DNA from 2 places in the Arthrobacter sp. NQ7 genome. Region 2 is predicted to be linked to the other one. Evidence: riboswitches for the same ligand, from Rfam matches in the RefSeq annotation. Region 2 holds a riboswitch; the other holds the start of a gene.
What was found. Region 2 has a riboswitch for S-adenosylmethionine ahead of PUN71_RS16390 (DUF1737 domain-containing protein). Riboswitches for the same ligand answer to the same signal wherever they lie in the genome.
Positions count from the first base shown of each region.

Region 1: another riboswitch for S-adenosylmethionine. It lies ahead of PUN71_RS03745 (aminotransferase class V-fold PLP-dependent enzyme); the one in region 2 lies ahead of PUN71_RS16390 (DUF1737 domain-containing protein).

Region 1 covers NZ_JARFXU020000002.1:198,499-202,704, forward strand. Annotated here, with positions in the region: gene rsgA (ribosome small subunit-dependent GTPase A) at 1-956, shown strand, start outside; gene hisN (histidinol-phosphatase) at 1,001-1,813, shown strand; SAM riboswitch class IV at 1,966-2,079, shown strand; gene PUN71_RS03745 (aminotransferase class V-fold PLP-dependent enzyme) at 2,116-3,534, shown strand; gene PUN71_RS03750 (class I SAM-dependent methyltransferase) at 3,644-4,206, shown strand, end outside.
Region 2 covers NZ_JARFXU020000017.1:25,187-29,392, reverse strand. Annotated here, with positions in the region: gene PUN71_RS16400 (O-succinylhomoserine sulfhydrylase) at 68-1,276, opposite strand; gene PUN71_RS16395 (rhodanese-like domain-containing protein) at 1,277-1,687, opposite strand; gene PUN71_RS16390 (DUF1737 domain-containing protein) at 1,684-1,959, opposite strand; SAM riboswitch class IV at 1,973-2,088, opposite strand; gene opgC (OpgC domain-containing protein) at 2,236-4,206, shown strand, end outside.

The DNA.
Region 1 (4,206 bases), on a different contig from region 2:
AGGACTCGGAGAACGAGCGGGTCGTTGTCGCGGCCCGCGCCCGCGAGCTTCGCCGCTCACCGGTGGTTGCCGGTGATTTTGTTTCCCTGGTGGGTGACGTGTCCGGTGCCCCGGATACGCTGGCCCGCCTGGTGAAGATCCAGGACCGGCACACGCTCCTGCGCCGCAGCGCGGATGATACCGACCCCGTCGAGCGCGCGGTCGTGGCCAACGCCGACCAACTGGTGATTGTTGTGGCAGCCGCCAATCCGGAACCCCGCACTGGCTTCATCGACCGTGCCCTGGTGGCCGCCTACGACGCCGGGATCGAGCCGATCCTGCTGGTCACCAAGGCCGACGTCAAGGACCCCGCGGACCTGCTGTCCAACTACACCCACCTGGACTTCCCGGTGATCATCAGCCGGACGGCGGACGCCCGGGCCTCGGGAATCGATGCCCGCTCCGACGACGGCCTTTCGGCCCGGCTGGACAGCGCGGCGGTGGCTGCCCTCCGGGCCCACCTGGACGGCAAGGTCACCGTGATGCTCGGACACTCGGGCGTGGGCAAGTCCACCATGGTCAACGCCCTGACCGGCGCCGAGCGGGCCACCGGCGGAGTCAACGCCGTGACCGGGCGGGGCCGGCACACGTCGTCGTCCGCCCTGGCCCTGCGCCTGGCAGACGCACCGCCCGGCAGCTGGATCATCGACACCCCCGGCATCCGCTCCTTCGGCCTGGCCCACGTGGACCCTGACCGGATCCTGCGGTCCTTCCCGGACCTCTCCCCCGGCATCGACAACTGCGAGCGCGGCTGCAAGCACACGGCGACCGCCGTGAACTGCGGCCTCGATGACTGGGTGGGCGGCGGACACGCCGGCCCCACGGGACCGGCCAGGCTGGCGTCCCTGCGGCGGCTGCTCGGTACCGACCCGCGGATGGAAGCGCAGGAAACCAAGGAGCTTGGCAGCGTCAACTGACGCGTTCTCCCGGCGGAAGCGCCCGCAGACGGTAGTTTGGAACCATGATCCAACCCGCTTCGAGCTACAACGATGACCTGCGCCTGGCCCATGTCCTGGCCGACTCCGTGGACGACCAGACCATGAGCCGCTTCAAGGCCCTGGACCTCCACGTTGAGACCAAGCCGGACCTGACGCCGGTCACCGACGCCGACAAGGCCGCCGAGGAAGCCATCCGCGGCCAGCTCTCCCGCTCCCGGCCCCGCGATGCCGTCCTGGGTGAGGAATTCGGCAGCACCGGCCACGGCTCGCGGCGCTGGATCATCGATCCCATTGACGGGACCAAAAACTTTGTCCGCGGCGTTCCGGTGTGGGCCACGCTGATCGCCCTGGTGGACGAGGGCGAGCCCGTGGTGGGCGTGGTCAGCGCCCCTGCCCTGGGCAAGCGCTGGTGGGCCGCGAAGGGCATGGGCGCCTACATGGGCCGGTCGCTGGCTGCCGCGACCAGGCTTCGGGTCTCCAACGTGTCCAGCCTCTCAGACGCGTCCCTCTCCTACTCCAGCCTCACGGGATGGAAGGAACGCGGAAACCTGGATGAATTCCTCGGCCTCACCGAGGACGTCTGGCGGACCAGGGCCTACGGTGACTTCTGGTCCTACTGCATGGTGGCCGAGGGCTCGGTGGACATCGCCTGCGAACCGGAGCTGAACCTCTACGACATGGCGGCCCTGGTGCCCATTGTGGTGGAGGCCGGCGGCCGCTTCACCTCCCTGGAAGGCGAGGACGGGCCGTTTGGCGGGAACGCGCTGGCCACCAACTCGATCCTGCACTCAGAGGTGCTGCACCGGCTCAATCCGTACCTCGACGACCTGCTGTAACGGCCGCCGATCCCCTTCTTCCGCGAATTTTACGACGCCGGGCGCCTCCCCAAAGGGGCGTCCGGCGTCGTTTATTCGATGGCGCGTAACAAAACCCTTAACAATTGCCGCGGCTTCAGTCCTGGCCGCCCGATGTCCTACGCTTTTATGCAGGTCACGAGTGCCAGCGCAAAACCCCGGTTTGCTGGCCGGCAACCCTCCATTCGCGGTGGGGTGCCCCGGGTGACGACCAGGCCGGTCCGGAGCGGATACGGCAAGCGCGGATTCCTAACGCCGGAGTCCTGTAGTCAAGTGAGGTCTCTGTGACAACTGCCACCGTCTCCCCCCAGCACGCCATTGCCGACGCTGCCGTCCCCGATGCACGCCACGCCGCCGCCGGCAGGCCCCTCGCTGCCGTTACCGGCGCCGAGATCCAGGCGCCCCTGATTGCCGGCGGCCACGTCCGCTACGCGAACCTCGACTACGGCGCGTCAGCACCGGCCCTGTCGGTGGTGTCGGCCTACCTGAACGAAATCCTGCCCTACTACGCGAGCGTCCACCGCGGGGCCGGGTACGCCTCCCAAATCAGCACCTCGGTGTACGAGAACGCCCGCAGCATCGTCCGCGACTTTGTGGGCGGCCGGCCGGATGACTCGGTCATCTTCACCCGCAACACCACCGACTCGCTGAACCTGCTGGCCGGTTGCCTGCCCCTGCACGATGGCCGCCCGGCCGGCGATGTCCTCTACCTGGACATCGAGCACCATGCCAATCTCCTGCCATGGCAGGGCGTCCCGCACCGCAGCATCGTGGCCGCGGACACCATCGCCGGCACCCTGGACGCCGTGCGCGCCGAACTGGAGCAGGGGGGGGTGAGCCTGCTGGCCGTCACGGGCGCATCCAACGTCACGGGCGAGATCCTGCCCATCCGGGCCCTGGCCGCACTGGCCCACCAGCATGGCGCCCGGATCGTGGTGGACGCGGCACAGCTCGCACCGCACCGCCGGGTGGACATCACTGCCGACGACGTCGACTACCTCGCGTTTTCCGGGCACAAGCTGTACGCGCCCTTCGGTGCAGGCGTCCTGGTGGGACGGCCCGACTGGCTGGACGCCGGCGTCCCGCACCTTGCCGGTGGCGGTGCCGTCAAGGAAGCACGGCTCGACGGCGTCAGCTGGGCCACCGGGCCGGCCCGCCATGAGGGGGGCTCGCCGAACGTCCTCGGTGCCGCCACCCTGGCCCGCGCCACGCAGGTGATCGCGGGTCTGGACCAGGACCGCTGGCACGCCCACGAATCCGCCATCCGCTCATTCCTTGTTGAGGGCCTGCAGCGCATCGACGGCGTGACCGTCCACCAGATCTTCAAGGACACCAACCCGGAAACGGACACTATCGGCGTGGTCAACTTCTCCGTCGAGGGCTACGACGCGGGACTGGTGGCCGCCTACCTCTCCGCGGAGCACGGCGTGGGCCTGCGCGACGGACGTTTCTGCGCCCACCCCCTGCTCAAGCGCCTGGGGCTGCCGTCCGGTTCCCTGCGGGCAAGCTTTGGTGTCGGTTCCCGGCTGGAGGACGCCGCGCGCCTCCTCGCAGGCATCCAGGCACTGCGGACCAACGGCCTGGGATGGGACTACGTTGTGGACGCTGGCCGGTGGGTACCCGCCAACGACACCCGCACCTACCCCCACTGGGCACCCAACACCCCCGGCACCGCAGGCGCGGCGCCCTGCATCGACGACTAAGCCGGCGGCGGCCCCGAACCGCCGCCGGCCGCTGCCACCAACCCTTCCGGCACTGCAGATACGGTAAATTCTTAAGGTACCGCAGGGCGTTGACTGAAGGAGGCCGCACGTGGTTCGGGGTGGCCCCAGGCTTGATCACGGGCGGCGCCGGGAGCTTGGACAAAGTTTCCAGGACGGCGGCAGGCACTACCAGCGCGTCCGGCCCGGCTATCCGCAGGAGTCAGCCCGGTGGCTGGTACCCGCCGGGGCGCATGATGCCCTGGACGTCGGCGCCGGAACCGGAAAGTTCACTGCCCTGCTGCTGGACATGGGACTGGACGTCGCCGCCGTCGACCCCTCGGCGGACATGCTTGCCCAACTCGAGGAACACTATCCGGCCGCCACCGCCGCGCCGGGGACTGCCGAGGCGACCGGCCTGCCGGACGCCTCCTTCGACGTCGTCACCGTTGCCCAGGCGTGGCACTGGTGCGACCCCCTGGCAGCAAGCACGGAACTGGCCCGCGTGCTTCGGCCGCACGGGACCCTGGGCCTGGTCTGGAACCAGCTGGACACCTCCGTCCCCTGGGTGCACCGGCTCTCCCGGATCATGCATGCCGGTGATGTGTACCGGCCAGGCCACAAGCCCGTGGTGGGCCCGGAATTCCGCGGGCTCGAGGGGCATGTCACCCACTG
Region 2 (4,206 bases):
AATTCCCGCGTCGGATAGAAGGCTGCGCGTCGGGGAACGCCGGGCCATGAGCCCGCGAACCATGCGGCTAGATCTGCTTCAGTGCCTGTTCCAGATCGCGGATAAGGTCTTCCGGATCCTCCAGCCCCACGGACAGCCTGACCACGCCGTCGCTAAGCCCGATGGCCGCCCGCCCTTCAGGCCCCATGGCGCGGTGCGTCGTGGTGGCGGGGTGGGTGATCAGTGACTTGGCGTCGCCCAGGTTGTTGGAGATGTCGATGATGCGCAGCCCGTCCAGCAGCGCGAAAGCCGCTTCCTTCGCCGAGCGCCCCGCGGAAGGAGCCAGCTCCAGCGTGAGCACCGTGCCGCCGGCGCTCATCTGCTTCGCCGCCAGGGCATACTGCGGGTGCGACTTCAGCAGCGGGTACTTCACCCAGCTCACGGCGGGCTGTTCCTCCAGCCACTCCGCCAGCCGCAGGGCAGTGGCCGAGGAGTGGTTGACCCGCAGGCCCATGGTTTCCAGGCCCTTGGTCAGGACCCAGGCGTTGAACGCCGAAAGTGCGGGGCCGGTGTGGCGCATCAGCTGCTTGACGGGGCCGTCGATGAACTCCTTGGTGCCCAGGATGGCGCCGCCCATCACCCTGCCCTGCCCGTCGATGTGCTTGGTGCCGGAGTAGACGATGACGTCGGCACCGAGGTCGCCGCAGCGCTGGAGCAGGGGAGTGGCAAAGACGTTGTCCGCCACCACCGTTGCACCGGCCGCGTGCGCCAGTTCGCTGACGGCGGCGATGTCTACGATCTCCTGCATGGGGTTGGACGGGGATTCGAAGAAGACGGCGGTGGTGGGCGTGGAGAGCGCCTCCCGCCACTGGTCCAGGTCGGGTCCGTCCACGAAGACGGTCTCCACGCCCCACCGCGGCAGAATCTCGTTCAGGATCACGAAGCAGGAGCCGAACAGTGAGCGGGCGGCCACCACGCGGTCGCCGGCAGCCAGCAGGGCACCCAGGGCGGTGAACACCGCGGACATGCCCGACGCCGTCGCGAAGCATGCTTCGGTGCCTTCCAACAGCCTGAGCCGCTCCTGGAACGTGGCCACCGACGGGTTGCCGTAGCGCGAGTAGACAAAGCGCTCGTCCTCGCCGGTGAAGGCGCGTTCGGCTGCAGCGGCGGACTCGTAGACGAAGCCTGAATTCAGGAAGATGGCCTCGGACGTTTCCTGGAAGTTTGTGCGGTCAAGGCCGCCGCGGACGGCCTGCGTGTCGGGGTTCCAGCCGGGGGCGTCTTGGTTGAAGCTCACTTAGTTCTTTCCGAGGTTGGTGGGCAGGCCGCGGTTCTTCCAGCCATTGACGGTGCGTTCGCCGTAACGGTCCGGTTCGCCTTCGAAGCCTTCCAGCACGTTGTAGGACGTGAAGCCGGCCTGGGTGGCGGCGGTGGCGGCGGCAATGGAGCGCTGGCCGGAGCGGCACAGGAATACCAGCTCCGCGGCCGGGTCTTCCGGCGCCTGTTCCTTGAGGTCCTGGACGAAGCGCGGGTTGGGAATGCCGCCGGGGAAGGTCCACGGGATGAACAGGGGATCGTTGTCCGTGGCCTTGGTGTCCGGGATGCCGATGTGGGCCCATTCGCCCTCCGTGCGCACGTCCACCAGGATGGCGCCCTGCTCCAGCTTGGCCCAGGCTTCCTCGGGGGTCAGGTCTCCTGCGTAGCTCATGCGTGGCCCTCGCCGTCGAATTCGAGGTCCCCGCCGGCGTCGAGCTGGTCCACGGCGGTAGCCACGGCGGCGTCCGCGGAAGCGATGGCTGCCGGAAGGACGATCGCCTGCGCCACGATCACGCTGGTGCCGTTGAAGGTTGCCGCCGGGCTGCCGTGCAGCACGTAGCCTTCGGCCAGGGCGTTGGAGATCCGCTCACAGAATTCACGGTTGTCCGGGCCGCTGATGAGGCGGTAGGACAGTCTCTCGTCGGGGGCAGGTGCGTCAGACATGACGGATCTCCTTCTTTCACGCTTGCAGCTCGAGTCGGTCGATATGCCGAGTATTCACCTGAGGCACCCCGCCGCGAAAGGGAGGGTTGCCGACCGGCCAGTCAGGGCTTCACACCGGTACTCATTACTCCCCAAAAACGTAACACCTGCCGCGAAAACGCGCATCGCCGCCGTCGTCATGTTCCGTAATTCAGCAGCCACCCGAGGCGATAGGGTTCTTACCGTGGGGCGCCGCCCCGACGTCAGAGCAATGAGTGCCGGGGGGTTCTTGTCAGCATGCGGGGAAACACGTCGCACCACCACGCGGTCCGCCGCAGCCGTCCACGTTCCGTCGCCGCCGTGGTGGCCGGGCTCCTGATCAGCCTGCTGGCCCTGGTCGGCCCGGCCAGTGCCGCCCAGGCCAGTGCAGCCCAAGCAGGTGCCGCCCAGTCCGCAGCAGCCGCCCCGGACCCGGGAAAACCGTGGCTGGGCGCGGTGCTCGAATGGGGCGAGGACACCGCTGCCGGTTTCAGTGACCGGCTCGGTGCCGACCCCGCGGTTTTCGGCCACGACATCACCATGCCGTACCGCGAGGCGGAACGGAGCGATCTCGACGGATTCCTGCAGCAGGCGGCGGGCAGGGGCGCCCATGCGCTGCTCACCGTGAGGCCGTCGGTGCCGCTGGACCAGCTCGGTGCCCAGGAGGCCGAGGCCTTCGCGCAGCAGGTACGCGACCTGGCCTCCGGCTTCAAGGGGCAGCTGATGATCCGCTTTGCCCCCGACATGAACGCAAGCTGGGTGGCCTGGGGGCAGCAGCCGGCCACCTACCGCAAGGCCTTCCAGGCCGTGACGGCAGCTTTCAGGAAGTACGACGGCGGCCGGGTCACCATGGTGTGGGCCCCTTACCTGGGCAAGGACTACCCCTTTGACAGGAACCGGAGTGCCCCGCAGCCGGGAAGTGAAGGGTTTTCGCTCCTGGACACCAACGGTGATGGAACCTGGGATGGGCGCGACAGCGCCTACGCCCCCTACTATCCCGGGGATGACGCCGTGGACTGGGTGGGCCTGGCCGCCTACCATGACGACACCGCCGGCGGGACGGCCGTCAACACGGCTCCCCGAACCGATGAACTGAAGGACATGCTCACCGCGTCCGGCGGCGAGAACTTCTACGGCACCTACTCACAGCGGCACGGCAAGCCCTTCCTCCTCCAGACATCCGCCTTTTACAGCCCTGCAGCCGGAGGCGCGGCCGAGTCGGACATCAAGGCCGGCTGGTGGGACCAGGTGGTGGGGACTGCAACCTCCCCTGACTTCGCCACGACAGCGGCCGTCGTATGGGACGAACGGACCAGCACACGGGACACCGGGGTGGCAAGCATCAGCTGGCTGCTCACGGGGCGCCCGGAGATCGCCAAAGCAGCACTGGACAGGCTGAAGTCTTCCCCCATCGTCACCGGCCCGGTCACCGATGTGGCGTCCGGAAGCACCTACGTCCGTGCCAGCACCCTGTCCGGCGCGGCGGCCTGGAGTGTTGCTGCCGCCATGGCCATCCTCCTAATGGCTCTTTGGCAGATACCGCGACGGATCAGCGCGGCGACCGCCTGGAGCTACCAGGACCCCTCCAGCAGGGACTCGCGGGTTGACCTGCTGCGCGGCATGGCCATCGTCTTCGTGGTGGTCAACCACCTTGGCATGGCTTCGCTGTTCCAGCTGCTTACGCAGGAGGCCGTGGGTTTCGTCTCCGGTGCTGAGCTTTTTGTCCTGTTCTCCGGACTGGTGGTGGGCATGGTGTACGGGCCCAAAGCCAAGGAGGACTTCGGCCAGGTGGTGGACCTCACCTCGCGCCGCGCCGGAAAGCTCTACGTCACGGCACTGGCCGTCCTGGTCGGCGTCTTCCTGCTGTCCCTGCTTCCGTTCTTCAACACCGAAGCCCTGACCACCTTCGTGGACCAGGGAACCGGGGGCGCCGGGCACACAGGGGCGGGGCGCACGTACGACCTGTATGCCGGCATGTCCTCGCTGTTCCAGTTCCCCGTGCCCCCGCAGGTGCTGCCGGCCATCGTGCTGCTGCAGTTCGGGCCCTGGCAGTTCAACGTCATGGGCCTTTACGTGGTCCTGCTGCTTGTCAGTCCGCTGATCCTTGCCGCCTTGAACCGCGGCAAAGCCGCCTGGGTGCTGCTGGTGACACTTGCCGTGTACGCCGTGGGCAACGTGACCAGGTTCAGGATCCTGCCCTCGCAGTTCGAGGACTCATTCCCGTTGCTG